Regions from separate parts of the Mesorhizobium sp. Pch-S genome, predicted to be linked through region 3. Evidence: riboswitches for the same ligand, from Rfam matches in the RefSeq annotation. Region 3 holds a riboswitch; each other region holds the start of a gene.

Region 1 (3,868 bases), 1.8 Mb from region 3:
CTCCACCTTCATCCAGGCGGCTTCCGCGGCGGCGACATCCCGCTTCAGATCCTGCGTTTCCCAGGTGAAGCCCTCGCCCATCGAATACCAGATCAGCTGATCCCCAAAGGCTTTGAAAGCGTCCTTCTCGCCGGTGTGCCACTTGCCCTTGATGAACTGCACCACTCCAACGCGCCGGCCGTAACCCAGCATGCGCAGCGCCAGCCCGAAGGCAGCGGTGGTCTTGCCCTTGCCGGGACCGGTATTGACGATGAGCAGGCCTTTCTCGATGGTTTTTTGCGCCACCTCGGCGTCCTGCACCGCCTTGCGCTTGGCCATCTTGGCGCGATGGCGCTCGGCTTCACTGTCGTCGATCATGTCATTTCACCCTGAGCGGCAGGCCGGCAACGGTCAGCACCACATCGTCGGCAACCGCCGCGACTTGCTGGTTGAGACGCCCGGCAGCGTCACGGAAGCGACGCGCCAGCGCATTGTCCGGCACGATGCCAAGGCCGACTTCATTGGACACCACGAACCATGGACCGCGCGGTTTCGATAACAGAGCTGTCAGTCTGGCGCATTCGGCCTCGACATCATGCTCGGCCAGCATGTGATTGGTGAGCCAGAGCGTAAGGCAATCGAGCAGCACCGGTCGCCCGTCCGGCAGGCGCGCCAGCAATCCGACAAGGTCGAGTGGTGCATCCGCCGTTTCCCAGCCTTCACCGCGTCGAGCACGATGATGCGCGATGCGTTCGCGCATTTCATCGTCATACGCCTGTGCGGTCGCGATATAGGTCCAGGGCGCCGGCAAAGCGGTAACCAGCTTTTCGGCATGCGCGCTCTTGCCGGAGCGCGCACCGCCGATGATGAAGGTCAGGCGATCAGGCAAAGCTGTCGCGAAGGCTCGAAGCCTGCCCGGTGAAGCGGCCACGCACGACGCCGACGACCGCTCCCAGAACAACCCAGAACACCAGGTTGGTCAGTGTGACCGCCACCACGAACTGGTGATGCAGGCCTTCCGGGATCGGCGTGTCATAGCTTGCCGGCTGCGGTGCGCCAACGACGTGCGGGGCGACGATCAGCACGATGGCGAGTACCGTGAGCGGCAGGGACCGGCGAAAAGCGATCAGCGCAAGGCCGATGGCCGTCGCGACGACGGTGGAAATCCACCAGGCCTGCCTGGGGATAAGATCGGCCGCAGGCATAGCCGGCAGTTCGGGCGGCAGCCCGAGGCCTGGCGCCAATGTAAACACGGCAAAACCCGCAAGTCCCCAGAACACGCCCTGGCGCCAATTGCCGATACCACCCGCGAATTCCGAGAAGGCAACAAGGATCAGCGCGAAGCCGATACCGGTGACGACATTGGAGAGCACGTTGAACGAGAACCGCTCGACACCGTCGGCGGGTGCCCAGCCTTCCTCTTCCTCCGCCGGAGCAGCTGCGGGAGCCGGCGCAGCCGAACTCATTGCATTGGTGCCCGCATCGGCAGCGGGAGCGACAGGCGCAGCCGTATGCTCATGGCCGCCGGCGGCCTGTTCATACACTTCCGCCTTCAGGATCAGCGGAACGGTGGCGTAGGCCTGCAGGCAGGCGAGAACGATGCCGGCCAAAAGGCCAGCGATCGCCGCGACGAACACGACGTTGCGAAAAACAGACATGGTGGGTTCCCCCTGGGTTAGTGGCAGGGGAACGCCATCGAGTGGCGGGCGTCGTGGGCAGCGTTGTGCACGGCCTCGATATGCGAGAAGCCGGTGAAGCCGATGACGAAGATGCCGAGCAGGCCAGCCATTGCCAGCTGCAGGAAGCGCGACTGCGAAGAGGTCGAAGCGCCGAGAGAAACGGAAGCGGTATTCATGGTCTGTCCTTTCGCCCTCCACCCGAGGGCATTACCGTCATTGCCGTCGCCGGCAGGTCTCCTGGCTTGCGGATCAGCGCCCTTCCCCACCTTCCCGAGGCGAACCTCAGTGGCATTGGAGAGGACTACCGCTCACAGTTGCGGGGGCAGCCACGGCTTCGGATGGTTTCCCCCTCCCCACCGTATTCCCTCTTGGTCCCGAAGGGACCGACGACGGCTGGAACTATAGAAAGAATCGTGGCGTCCGGCAAACCAAATTCCGCCATCGCCAGACGCATCAGCGTCATTGACGATCGGTTGGCGTCCTACATCGATTTCGGCAGATACAGCCAGGTAACAACGGCGCAGACAGCAGCAAGACAGCCAAGGGTGGCAAAAACCGATCCCAGGCCGAAGAAAGCCAGCACCAGCGAATAGACCAGGGGCGGCGTCAGCTCCGAGAAATCGAGATAGGTGCGGTAGACAGCGGCCATCTGTGGCCGCTCATAGGCGCGCACCGATCGCATGAACGCCGTGGAACCGATGGCATCGAGCGCGATGGTGAACAAGGCGCCGACCAGGAGCAGACCGGCGGTGGCTAGCGGAATCAGTTCGCCGATGGCGCCGGCAAGCCACAGCGACACCGCCATCCCGACAAAGGCCAGCGTCATTACGTTGCGCGCGCCGTAGCGCTTGCCTGCCCTGCCCCAGAAAATGGCAGCAAAGAGGAGAGCGTTGCCAGCCGAAACCAGCAGGCCGCCGGCGAGTTCACCTTGCCCGGTGATGACCATGAACAGCGGACCGTACACAAAGAACGTCGTCCAGTAGCAGGAACGGCCGAACGCGATGAGCCAGGCGAGCCGCAAACGAGGCTGGCTGACGAAGCGCCCGATATTGGCGAACGGATTGATGGGGCGGCTCTTGCCCGGCACGATCATCGGATTGTCGCCAAGCCGGTAGTACCAGAACAGCGCAAGCAGGCAGAGCGCGAAAACAGCCACGGCTCCGTGCGCGGCGTAGATGCCGTAACGCGTATAGAGGAAGATACCGAGCGTCGGGCCGCTGGTCCAGGCGATCATCGACCATGCCATGCGCAGCGACTCTGCCTGCATGAGGTCGGTCTTGCGGATATGATCCATGATGTAGAGGTTGAGCGTGATCGACAGCGCGCTTGCGCCCATCACCCTGCAGAGCATGCCGATAATCTGGCCCGGCAGCGAATGGGTGACGAAGAACAGCGAGCCGATCCCAAGCAGCAGCGCGCCGGCCGTGTAGACCCATCTGCGCGCGAAGCGATGGATCAGCATGGGCATGAACAACGTAACCGAAAGACCCAGCAGCGACACGATCGTATAGAGGATCGAGACCGTCTGCTCGTTCTTCAGGATCTCATAGGCCTGGATCGGGATGACCGAGGCGACCGTGGCACGCGCAGCGGATTCGATGGCGTAAAGCGAGGCAAAGGTGCGCGCATCCGCCGGCGGAACCGCCGGTAGCCAGATCGGATGGCGGACATGCGTGGACATGAATTCCCAACTAACGACTCGCAAAGGGAAACTTGCGTCGCCAATGGCCGGGCCGGTAGCAGGAAACCGACGTGCTCGCGCCGGATTGCGAAGCCGGCCAACCACTTTTCGTCGGCTGGCACAACGGCAGGCCCACGCATCAAGCCTGCGGGGTCGATCAGTTCGTTCTTCGCGAGGCGGGATCGACAAAAGCCACGACAACCGCGGCTGCCAGGGCCATCGCCGCGACGATCAGCATCGCGCTCAAAATCGTACCGACAGTTGCCGGTCGGTTGAGGAACTGCCCGGCAACAGCAACGATCAGTGCGGCCCCACCAATCGACATTGCCGCCGCCAATCCCGCGGCAGTGCCCGCCATGTCCTTGTGGCTGGACATGACGCCCATATTGGCAGCGGGCAATGTCAGCCCGTTGCCAAGGCCAATGAACATGCATGGGCCGAAGAAGGCCAACGGATGCGTCATATCGACCCCGTACAGGAGCAGGCCAAACAGGAGCCCGACACAGGTCAGCAAGCGAGCAGCGATGAG
Region 2 (3,868 bases), 2.0 Mb from region 3:
ACGCGCGGCCTGAAGCACTGTCTGACCGGGGACACAGTGCCCATCGACATCGGAACTGGCGAAGCGGACCGGGAGTGCCGCCTCGGCAGGTTGTGCAGGGTTCGCCTCCGCCGCTCCCGGTGATGGCACCTCCACTGGCGGAGCGCCGAAACTCTCCTGATGATAGTGGGCCATGTCGAAGCCGGTGGCTTCCAGCATGGTGCGCACGGCGCGCATGAACGGATCCGGTCCGCAGCAGAACACCTCGCGTTCGTGGAAGTCGGGTGACAAAAGCGGCAACCTGACGGCATCGATCCGTCCCATATGGCCGAACCAGCTTTCGCGGCTCGACCGCTCCTCGATCATGAAACCGAGCGACAGGCCGGGCATGTTGGCGCCGAGCAGCTCCAGTTCCTTGCGGAAGATGATCTCTTCCGGCCGCCGGGCGCAGTTGACGAAGGCGATGTCCGTCCATGGTGCGCAGTCGTTCAGCCAGCGCAGCATCGACATCATCGGCGTGATGCCGGAGCCCGCCGAAATGAAAAGATACTTCGCTGCGGCATGGTTGTGGTGCGAGAAATCGCCCGCCGGGCCGCGCGCCTTGATGCGCGACCCGCGCTTGAGATTGTCGAACATCCAACGCGTGCCGATGCTGCCGGCCTGCGCCTTGACGGTTATGGAGATCGAGAGCGGTCGCGACGGGGACGAGGCCAGCGTATAGGTGCGCATCAGCGGACCGTCGGCTGTCGGCAACTCCAGCGTGATGAACTGGCCCGGCTTGTAGCGGAACCAGGTCTGCGCATCCGAGCGGAAGGTGAAGGTCTTCACGTCAGGCGCTTCGTCGGTGATGCCGGCCACTTCCAGCACCTGCAGGCGATCGTCCCATGGCACCATCTCGTCGAGATGGCGATAGAGGTGGATGCTCGTAACGGCGTTCATTGGAGCGGCCTCAAGCGACGCTGCGCAGCGCTGGTCTTTCGCCCTCGGTGAGCCGGGGCTCCATGAAGCGCGCATACCATTCGACGAACTGGATCACGCCGCCTTCATGCAATTCGGAATACGGGCCCGGCTGGTAGGCCGGCGAGTTGATACCGAACGCGTTCTCCTCGACGATGCGGCGATCCTCGTCATTGGTCAGCGTCCAGACGTGGATCAGGTTCTGCAGGTCGTAGTCGACGCCTTCCACGGCATCCTTGTGCACCAGCCATTTGGTGGTCACCGCCGTCTCGGTGGCGCTGATCGGGAGAACGCGGAACGTCACCGCGTGATCGCCCAGTATGTGGTTCCAGGTCGTCGGATAGTGGTAGAGCATCAGGGTGCCGATGCGGTCGGTGGCGACACCGTCGGACAGGTTGCGCTGCACGGCGCGCTGGCCGGTCATGGTGTAGCTCACCGCATGTGGAAGCAGTGGCGCCCGTGTCGTGCGGTACTGACCGGCCGTATCGATGACGAAGCGCGAAGGCAGCCCGTCGGCTTCGCAGCGTGCCCAGTGTTCCAGCAACTCGGGGTCATCCTCGACACCGTTGACGCCGGTCACGGTCGGCGCTTCAGGGAAGGTCTTGCAGAGCTCCGGATGGTTACCCGCGCAATGGTAGCATTCGCGGTTGTTTTCCCAGACCAGCTTCCAGTTGCCCTTTTCGACGATCGTGCTTTCGAAGGCGATCTTGGCGTCGGCCAGGCGATGCGGCAGGAAGTAGGGCTCCATCATCTGGCGGAAGGGAGCGAAGTCCGCCGGCTGGTCGGCCAGGCAGACGAAGATGTAGCCGCCGGCGCTTTCGCAGGCGACCGGCTTCAGCCCGTAGTCGTTGCGGTCGAAGCCTTCGGCCATCTGCCGGGCGAACAGAAGCTTGCCGTCGAGGTCGTAGGTCCACTGATGGTAGGGGCAGACCAGACGGGCAGAGGTGCCTTTGTCGACGGTGCAGACGCGGCTGCCGCGATGGCGGCAGGAATTGTGGAAGGCGCGGATCTTGTTCTCGCGGTCACGCACCAGAACGATCGGGTAGGCGCCGATCTGGACGGTGAAGAAACTGCCCGGCTTGGCGATCTCGCAATCATGTCCGACGAACAGCCAGTCGCGGTACCAGATCAGCTCCATGTCGAGCTTGAAGAAATCCGGATCGGTGTAGAAGGGCTGTTCCAGCGAGAAGCCATCGCGCCTCGCGCGGATGAGCTTCAGCATTTCATGACGTGCGTCCATGTCCTGTCCTCGTCAAAGGACTGAACTGGTGGTGATGGAGGGTAGATGGCCATGTTGGACGGTCTTTGACCGGCGCACGGCTTTCTGCCTCTTGACCGCCCACCGCGATCAGTCGAGTTCCAAAAAGTCCAGGGCTGGTTTCCGGGCTCCGAAGCTGTCCTTGTGGACCGTCTCGACACCTTCCCAGGCTTTCGCCCAGTGGTCTGTCGTCGAGACAGAAGCTTCGCTACCGTTGCGGGGGCAGCGCCGGCGTCAAACCGGCTTCCCAATTATCCCTCCGGCGGGGTTCGCCGGAGAGCACCTTGAACGTGCCGATCTGATCACGGACGCCGCGCCGGTGCGATGACGAAAGCGACATCGGCGCAGTGCAAAGACGACAGGCCGGAATTACTCGGCGGCCTCGGCAAGAGGCGAGGGCACATAGTTGAGGATCGGCCCAAGCCAGCGCTCGACATCCGCGACACTCATGTCCTTGCGCCTGGCATAGTCCTCGACCTGGTCACGTTCGACCTTGGCGACGCCGAAATAATAGCTCTCGGGATGCGCGAGGTAGAGGCCGGAAACCGACGAGCCGGGCCACATCGCCATGCTCTCGGTCAGGCGCACCCCAATCCGCTCCTCCGCCTGCAGCAGATCGAACAACGTCACCTTCTCGGTATGGTCCGGTTGGGCCGGATAGCCGGGGGCCGGGCGGATGCCCTGGTAGGGCTCGCCGATCAGGTCGTCCGGCGCGAGGTTCTCGTCGGGTGCATAACCCCAATATTCCTTGCGCACCTTCTCGTGCAGGCGCTCGGCAAAGGCCTCGGCGAAACGGTCCGCCAGTGCCTTGACCAGGATCGAATTGTAATCGTCGTTGGCGCGCTCAAAGCGTTCGGCGATGGCCACTTCCTCGATGCCCGCCGTCACCACGAAACCACCGATATAGTCCGGCTTGCCGCTGTCCAGCGGTGCCACGAAATCCGAGAGCGCGACATTCGGTTTGCCGTCGCGCTTGCTCAGCTGCTGGCGCAGCGTGAAGAAGGTGGCGAGCTCGCTGTCCCGGGCCTCGTCGGCAAACAGCTGGATATCATCGCCTGTCGTGTTGGCGGGCCAGAAGCCGAGAATGGCTTTCGGCGCGAACCACTTCTCGTCGATGATCTTCTTCAGCATCGCCTGCGCGTCGTCGAACAATTGCCGCGCCGCCGGCCCCTGCTTTTCGTCCTCGAGGATCCTGGGATAGCGCCCCTTCAGTTCCCAGGTCTGGAAGAAGGGCGTCCAGTCGATGTAGCGGGCGAGTTCGGCCAGGTCCCAGCTTTCGAACACCCGGGTTCCAAGAAAAGACGGCTTCGGCGGCTGGTAAGCGGTCCAATCGACCTTGTGGGCGTTGGCGCGCGCCCTGGCCAGCGGCAGCCGTTGCTTTTCGCGTTCCGAGCGCTCATGCGCCTCTGTCACCTTGCGATACTCTGCCTGGATCGTCTCGACATATCCGGCCTTCATGTCGGGGGAGAGCAGGCTGGAAACGACGCCGACCGCGCGGCTGGCATCGGTGACATAGACGGCCTGTCCCTTCTGGTAGCGCGGATGGATCTTGACGGCGGTGTGGACGCGGCTGGTCGTTGCACCGCCGATCAGCAGCGGGATGTCGAAACCCTCGCGCTCCATCTCCGAGGCCATATGCACCATCTCGTCGAGCGACGGGGTGATCAGGCCGGA
Region 3 (3,868 bases):
CTTGATGTTACGACACATGGATATCTCCCTTTGATATGCCCGGTGTTGTCCCTGCCCCGTTTGAGCGGAATGCGCTCGGTATTCCGCCCTAACTATTGTTCCCCGTCCAGTGGTTCGGTGCCGACAGGCTTGCCGTCGCGGGCGAGCCTGATCTTCTCCACCTTGTCCTCGGCAGCCTTGAGCAGGCGATCGCAATGCGCCTTGAGCGCCTCGCCCCGTTCATAGATACGGATAGACTGGTCGAGCGGCACGTCGCCGCGTTCGAGATCGTCGACGATCTTCTCCAGCGCATCCAGCGCCTGCTCGAAGCTCATCGCCTTGACGTCCTGGTTCGCTTCCTCAGCCATGGCTCATCCTTTCATCAGGCGGCCGACATGCGCTGCGACCGAAAATGCCAATCCGTGCAGGTCGTAGCCGCCTTCCAGCAAGCTGACCAGCCTGTTTGAACTATGACGGCGGGCGCGATCCATCAACTGCCCGGTCGCCCAGTCGAAATCATCCTCGACAAGGTTGATCTCGGCCAACGGGTCGCGATGGTGCGCATCGAAACCGGCCGAGATGATGACGAGGTCCGGGGCGAAGGAATCGATCGCCGGCAGGACACGCGTGTTGAATGCCTCACGAAAGATATCGCTGCCCGTCGCCGGCGCCAGCGGCGCGTTGACGATGTTGCCGGCACCGGTCTCGTTTCTGGCACCGGTGCCCGGATAAAGCGGCATCTGATGCGTCGAGCAATACAGCACTGACGGGTCGTCCCAGAAGATGTCCTGCGTGCCGTTGCCGTGATGCACGTCCCAGTCGACGATGGCGACACGCTCGACGCCGTGTTTTTCCTGCGCGTAGCGAGCGGCGATCGCGGCCGTGTTGAACAGGCAGAAACCCATGGCGGTGGTTTTCTCGGCATGGTGGCCCGGCGGACGCGCGGCCACGAAGACATTGTCCGCTTTGCCGGTGAAAACGTCGTCCACGGCGGCATTGGCGGCGCCAATGGCGGTCAGCGCCGCCTGCCAGGTTTTCGGACTCGCCACCGTGTCGGAATCGATGACGGCGATGCCGTCTGACGGGATCGCCTTGCGCACGCGCTCGACGAAATCCTTCGGATGACAATAGAGGACAGTCGACTCGTCGCCCATCGGCGCTTCTTGCCGGTCGAGCGCGGCAAAGGCCTCGTCATCCAATATCCGTTCGATGGCGCGCAGCCGGTCCGGCCGCTCCGGATGACCGGTGGGCGTGATGTGTTCCAGGAAAATCGGATGGGTGTAGAGACGGGTCGTCATGGGGGCACCTTATCAGCAATGGAGATGATGGCCACGCGACAGGTGACAGCCTGTTGGGGAAAAGGCGTCATCCGACGTCGAGATCAGGGCTGTCTTTGCTCGCAAACTCAGCTAGTTTCGCCGCACTGTCAGGTGCCTGCCGCGAGGCGGGAGAATCGGGAACACGGTGAAAATCCGTGGCGTGCCCAACGCTGTAAGGGGGACCGCTCGGCAAAAGCCACTGTCCGTGAAAACGGACGGGAAGGCGCCGACAAGCGGGACGAACCCGAGCCAGAAGACCGGCCAGGCAGGAATGGTCATCCGCATGGACGGGCTGATGACGTTGTTTCGATCGCAAGGGAAACGCGATGAACGCCGTCCGCAATCACACATGTCGTTCCTTCGGAGATTTTGGCTTCGGAGATATTGAGCGAGAAGCCATCTATCGCGCCATCTTCACACGCCGCGACGTGCGCAGCCATTTCCGGCCCGATCCGATCGACGACGCGGTGCTTTCCCGCCTGCTCATGGCCGCGCACCACGCGCCGTCCGTAGGCTTCATGCAACCCTGGAACTTCATTGTCATCCGCGACCAGAAACGGCGCGCGGCGGTGCGCGATCTTTTCCTGACAGCCCGATCCCAAGAACTGCCGCATATTGCGGAGGATCGGCAGGCGCTCTACCGCAAGCTCAAGCTCGAAGGCATCTGCGAAAGCCCACTCAATCTCTGCATCACCTGCGATCGCTCGCGCAGCGAGAACTCGCCGCTCGGGCGCTGGCACAATTCGCAAATGGATCTCTTCAGCACGGTATGCGCGGTACAGAATTTCTGGCTGGCAGCACGGGCCGAAGGGATCGGCGTCGGCTGGGTGAGCATCCTGAACGCCGATGCGCTCAAAGACCTGCTCGACATCCCCGATCATGTCGTGCCGGTCGCCTATCTTTGTGTCGGGCACGTCTCCGAATTCGCCAGCCAACCTGACCTCGAACGCAATGGCTGGGGCTCGCGCCTGCCGCTCTCCGACCTCGTCATGAGCGAGACCTATGCCGGCGTCGGCGAGGATGCGCTGAAAGCCGCGGCCAACGCGATCGCAAACAGAGGGTGAGAAGTCAGACGGCAGTCTTGCCGTCCACCAGCAAACCTTCCATGAGCGCGCGAAACGCGTTGACCGCCTTTGTCGAGATGGCGGCAGGATCATCGGAGTTTGCAATCCACTGCGCAGCATAGAGCGAGGCGCCGCTGATCAGCCGTGCCATCGCTTCGGGATCGATGTCGCGGCGGATAACCCCCTCTTCCTTCAGCGCTGCAAGGTTCCTGGTTATCGACAGGATACAGGCATTGGCGTTTGGCCATTGCGCCGGATCACCAAGGACAGCGGGCCCATCACATAGCACGATGCGCTGGACTTCCGGATCCAGCGCCATTTCGACATAGCCGATGTTCTCGTCCATGAAGCCCTGCCAACGCGTCTCGGCCTTGGCAGAGACAGCATTGAGACGCGCCGCCATTTCGCAATCGATCTGGGCGATCACGGCTTCGAACAACCCCTTCTTGTCACCGAAATGATGATACAGCGCGCCGCGCGTCAGCCCCGCGTCCGCGGTGAAATCATCCATCGACGCATTCGCATAGCCAACTGTCGCAAAGGCCCGTCGCGCGGAAGAAATCAGCTTCGCACGCGTCTCGGCGATCATCTCGCTGCGGGGTTTATGGGCTGTCCTCATTGGTTCTTTCCCTTGCCGCTTCTGCTTTTTACATACGCCGCGTATATTTTTCACATACTCGGCGTATATTAATTGACATACGTGGCGTATGCAATTATCTCATTCGCATACGCCACGTATGTAAGTGGCGCACCCTCAAATTTCCAGGAGTGCTCCCATGCGCAATCCTTATGGTGAAATCTTCAGAGTCCCCGGAGCCAAGGGCTTCGCAGCCGCCGCCTTCTTTGCACGGTTGCCTATCGCCATGGCTCCCATCGGTATTGTCGCGATGCTGTCCCAGGCGCGCGGCGAGTACTGGCTGGCCGGCGCCGTATCGGCCACCTTCGCCTTGACCAACGCGTTTGCCGCCCCGCAGATCTCGCGATGGATCGACCGGCTCGGCCAGACCGCCGTGGCCGCCCCGACCACGATCATCTCGGTCATCGCCTTCCTCACACTGCTCGCGGCCACCCATTATGACTGGCCAAGCTGGACCCTGTTCGTCTCGGCGTTCCTGGCCGCGGCGATGCCCAGCGTGCCGGCCATGGTGCGTGCGCGCTGGACGGAAAAATTCCGCGATCGTCCTGAGCTCAACACGGCCTTTGCCTTCGAGTCGGTCGCCGATGAACTGGTCTATATTGCCGGCGCCTCGCTTTCGGTGGGCCTCAGCGTGGCGCTGTTCCCGGAAGCCGGCATGCTGGCGAGCACGCTTCTGCTGGCTTTCGGCATGGCTGCCTTCATCCTGCAACGGTCGAGCGAGCCCAAGGTCCGGCAGCCGGAGCATGGCAGCAGCGGTTCTGCTATCATGCTGCGTCCCGTTCAGATCATCACGCTGGCCCTCATTTTCGTCGGCGCGATCTTCGCCACGGCCGAGGTCAGCTCGGTGGCCATCACCAAGGAGCTCGGCC
Region 4 (3,868 bases), 2.0 Mb from region 3:
CGCTTGCCACGTCGATGGCCCCGACCATCACTTTCTTTCCGCGAACAAGTTCGATGAGATCCATTGGAACGTGAGAGTTGTGGCATTCCAGGGAGATCATGCCGATGCTGGATTTCTGCAGCTTGGGGAAAGATTCCTCATATTGCCGCCATTCCGACCCGAGAGTCTTCTTCCAGTCTGTGTTGGCCTTGATGCCATACCCGTAGCAGATATGAACGGCAGTTTCGCACTTGAGCCCTTCGATTGCCTTTTCCAGGGTGGCAACTCCCCAATCGTTCACCTCGTCAAAGAACACATTGAATGCGGGCTCATCGAACTGGATGATATCGACGCCGGCAGTCTCCAGTTCCCTGGCTTCCTGATTGAGGATCTTGGCGAATTCCCAGGCCAGTTTTTCTCGGCTCTTATAGTGATTGTCAAAAAGCGTATCGATCATGGTCATCGGACCCGGCAGAGCCCATTTGATAGGCTGCTTGGTCTGCCGGCGCAGGAACTTGGCGTCTTCAACGAAAACCGGCTTTTGGCGCGACACCGCGCCGACGACTGTCGGGACGCTCGCATCATAGCGATCCCGAATTCTGACGGTCTCGCGTTTTTCGAAATCAACCCCGTCCAGGTGCTCGATGAACGTCGTGACGAAATGCTGGCGCGTCTGCTCGCCGTCGCTGACGATATCGATGCCTGCCTGTCGCTGATCGTCGAGGGACAAACGCAAAGCGTCCTGCTTGCCTTCGATCAACTCCTCATCCTGCAGTTTCCAGGGTGACCAGAGTTTCTCCGGCTGGGCAAGCCACGAGGGTTTTGGCAAGCTGCCGGCGGTAGACGTGGGCAACAGTGTTTTCATGATAGGCAGCCTTGTCTTTTGGTTGGTCAGCGAACGTGATTGACGGACCACTGCTCGAGGATGGACTTGTATGGTTTGATGAAGTGCTCCTCGGCGAACTTTCCCTGCTCGATCGCCAGCCGGCTACGCTCTTCCCGATCGTAGACGATGCGGGTCAATGAATAATCCTGGTGTTTCAGACTTGGCTGGTAGCACGCCCCTGCCGACGAGTTGGCGTTGTAGATCTCGGGTCGATAGATCTTCTGAAAAGTCTCCATCGTACTGATGGTGCCGATCAGCTCAAGATTGGTGTATTCTGCAAGCAGGTCGCCGATAAAATAGAAAGCCAGAGGCGCTACGCTATTCGATGGCATAAAATAGCGGACCTGCATTCCCATTTTCTGAAAGTAGTGGTCCGTCGAAGACAATTCATCTTGCCGGTACTCAACGCCCAATACAGGGTGCTGATTTTTGGTGCGGTGATATGTCTTGCTGCTTGAAGCGCTCAGACATATGACCGGAGGTTTGGAAAAATGCTTCTTGTAGGCATCTGAGCTCAGGAAGCTTCTGAACAGGTTTCCATGCAGATCTCCGAAATTTTCCGGCATGCTGAATTCCGGGCGGTTCTTGTTGTGCTCCGGCAGCAATACGCTGAAGTCGTAGTCTCGCACGTAGGAGGAGAAATTGTTCCCCACAATGCCTTGGATCCGCTCGTTCGTCTTTCGGTCAACGATGTTTGTTTTCAATATTTCAATTATCGGGAAGGCATTGTTGTTGCCTTCGGCGCCAATAATCATCTCAACCGAAATGATGTCGAGTTCGACAGAATAACGATCGCCCTTGGGGTTGTCCCAATGCGCCAGGGCATTGAAACGATTGTCGATCATCCTCAAGGCATTGCGCAGGTTTTCCTGGCGGTTCTCCCCTCGGGCCAGATTGGCGAAATTGGTCGTGATACGCGTATTGTCCGATGGGCGATAATCCTCGTCGAAACGAATACTCTTGAGGCGAAACGTAAAGTCGTCACTAATTGTGACCTGCCGGCGAGCGACAAGGGCCATGCGGGGAGTGGCGACTTGAATTTTGGGTTGAGACACGACTTACCCCAATGAGTTGGGGGCATGGGTCAGCGGACACATAGCAAGGCGGTCCGCTACGCGGCCTCCGCTACGGCACACCGGGACACCCCGCCCGTGGACGTTGTTTCGCCAAGGCAGGTCTCCTGGCTCGCGGGTCATCGCTTCTGTCCGTCTTCCCAGGGTTTCACCCCAGTGACATTCTGGACGTCAGCTCACCGCTTACAGTTGCGGGGGCAGCTTCGGCTTTCCCGAATATGACGGGGCACCGACTTCCCTCTTAGCCCCGGCGCGTTGCACGCAACGACCGGGGAACCTAGACGCCTGCACCTTCCTGCAATTGTCAGATGAAGTCAATAGCGCATAAAGAAATGTTTATATCTTTATCGCGTGCGTCAGCGTCGGATTTCGCGGCTCCGGCATGTCCCGGTTCCATCCTGCTTGTCGTGCAGTTGCACGCAGCATCACGTCACGCCGGTCGTTTCTTCAGCGGGATGATGTTCGGCGCTGCCTCAGCCTCTGCGGCGTCGCGGCCAACCGCTTCGCCGCGGGCAAGCGTCCTGCGCGTGTTTCCCTCGGGGATGCCTGTGGCAAGCTCCTCGAAATAGCGTGCCGGGGTTGTTCCCAACATGCGCTTGAACATGGAGATGAATGCGCTGACGCTGTCATAGCCGAGATCGCCGGCGATGTTGGTGACCGATTGGCCCTCGCCAAGACGCTGCAACGCCAGGCCGATATGAAGCTGTTGGCGCCAGCGAACGAACGACATGCCGGTTTCCCGCTGGAACAGCCGGCTCAACGTCCTGTTGCTGGCGCCGACGCGGGCGCCCCACTCGTCGATCGTGAAGCGCTGGTCCGGATGCTCGATCATCGCCTTGGTCAGCCGCAGAAGCCTCCTGTCGTTCGGCATGGGCAGATGGATCGGTTCCAGCGTTGCGGTCGCCAGTTCGTCGAGCAGCACGGCGATGAGCCTTCCCTCGCGCTCGCGGCCCATTGCGGCCGATGGCATCTCGCAGTCGAACCGCAGGATGAGCTCGTGCAGGAAAGGCTGGACGAACAGGATGCCGCAATCCTGGTCGAGCGAAGCGGCCAGGTCAGCATCGATGTAGAGGTTGAGGATCTTGATATGTCCCGCGACCCGGCCGGCATGGGAGACATCGCCCGGTATCCACATGGCGCAATGCGGCGGGACGGTCCAGAGCCCGCCGGCGGCCCGCATCGTCAGCACGCCGCTGATGACACACATCAGCTGCGCCTTGTCGTGATGGTGGGGCTCCGTCTCGCCGACGAAAGTCGTTTCGGTGATCAGGCTGAAGACGGGGCGTGGCACATCATCCACGTGTCTGAAGCCCTGTATTCGCGGAAAATCCACCTGCTTCTCCCGATCCGGGTCAGCCAAGCCGACAGCGTATCCCAAACCTGTGCGGCATGTCATCGAGGCTCAGGGAGCCTATCATCCGGCACGCGCCTCGAGCAGCACAAGCATGCCTCTGGCTGCCGCTCGCCTCTCGTCCGTCTCAAAAAGAACGGAGAAGCCGAACGCCTTGCTCGCGGTCACCGCCGCCAGCCGCACCGCCGCGCTGGTGGGTTTCTTGCCCTCGATCACGATCATGGCACGGCAGTACTTCCTGAAACGATCCTTTGTCCGCTTGAAGAACAGGGCCTTTTCCCTGCGCTCCTCGGCTGTTTCCGCGTGATGGTCGTCCGGTGCGTGATCGGTGATCAGGACGAACGGCGCCTGCCGGTCCAGAAGCCCTTCGAGTTCGGCGAGGATCGAGGCAGGCGATTGTCCTTCCTCCCGCGCGAAGACAAGCGGGAAGCGCGTATCGTCCAGGAACATTGATCTGTTTCCTTCAGCTGACCAGGTCGATCGGCGGACCTGCCGATGGCATGAGCGATATCCCAAGCATGCCACAGCGGCGTCCGGGCTGCTCTCGCGCCCCTGCCAACAAATCCCGTGAACCCGCCA

What was found. A riboswitch is a leader RNA that binds a small molecule or an ion and turns the genes downstream of it on or off. The one in region 3 is predicted to bind cobalamin.
Region 1: linked by a shared signal. The riboswitch ahead of C1M53_RS24050 (CbtB-domain containing protein) and the one ahead of bluB (5,6-dimethylbenzimidazole synthase) in region 3 are both predicted to bind cobalamin.
Region 2: linked by a shared signal. The riboswitch ahead of C1M53_RS23255 (aromatic ring-hydroxylating dioxygenase subunit alpha) and the one ahead of bluB (5,6-dimethylbenzimidazole synthase) in region 3 are both predicted to bind cobalamin.
Region 4: linked by a shared signal. The riboswitch ahead of C1M53_RS23215 (DUF1852 domain-containing protein) and the one ahead of bluB (5,6-dimethylbenzimidazole synthase) in region 3 are both predicted to bind cobalamin.

What each region holds. Positions count from the first base shown of each region.
Region 1 is NZ_CP029562.1:5,145,836-5,149,703, reverse strand. It holds gene cobO (cob(I)yrinic acid a,c-diamide adenosyltransferase) at 1-357, opposite strand, end outside; gene cobU (bifunctional adenosylcobinamide kinase/adenosylcobinamide-phosphate guanylyltransferase) at 359-868, opposite strand; gene C1M53_RS24055 (CbtA family protein) at 861-1,637, opposite strand; gene C1M53_RS24050 (CbtB-domain containing protein) at 1,655-1,834, opposite strand; cobalamin riboswitch at 1,868-2,061, opposite strand; gene C1M53_RS24045 (MFS transporter) at 2,140-3,339, opposite strand; gene C1M53_RS24040 (MFS transporter) at 3,497-3,868, opposite strand, start outside.
Region 2 is NZ_CP029562.1:4,965,921-4,969,788, forward strand. It holds gene C1M53_RS23250 (hybrid-cluster NAD(P)-dependent oxidoreductase) at 1-918, opposite strand, end outside; gene C1M53_RS23255 (aromatic ring-hydroxylating dioxygenase subunit alpha) at 929-2,176, opposite strand; cobalamin riboswitch at 2,291-2,496, opposite strand; gene metH (methionine synthase) at 2,564-3,868, opposite strand, start outside.
Region 3 is NZ_CP029562.1:335,117-338,984, forward strand. It holds gene C1M53_RS01530 (DUF2277 domain-containing protein) at 1-18, opposite strand, end outside; gene C1M53_RS01535 (exodeoxyribonuclease VII small subunit) at 93-347, opposite strand; gene C1M53_RS01540 (histone deacetylase family protein) at 351-1,277, opposite strand; cobalamin riboswitch at 1,391-1,579, shown strand; gene bluB (5,6-dimethylbenzimidazole synthase) at 1,625-2,362, shown strand; gene C1M53_RS01550 (TetR/AcrR family transcriptional regulator) at 2,367-2,981, opposite strand; gene C1M53_RS01555 (MFS transporter) at 3,139-3,868, shown strand, end outside.
Region 4 is NZ_CP029562.1:4,957,950-4,961,817, forward strand. It holds gene C1M53_RS23210 (methionine synthase) at 1-844, opposite strand, end outside; gene C1M53_RS23215 (DUF1852 domain-containing protein) at 871-1,854, opposite strand; cobalamin riboswitch at 2,018-2,234, opposite strand; gene C1M53_RS23220 (helix-turn-helix transcriptional regulator) at 2,369-3,229, opposite strand; gene C1M53_RS23225 (hypothetical protein) at 3,353-3,739, opposite strand.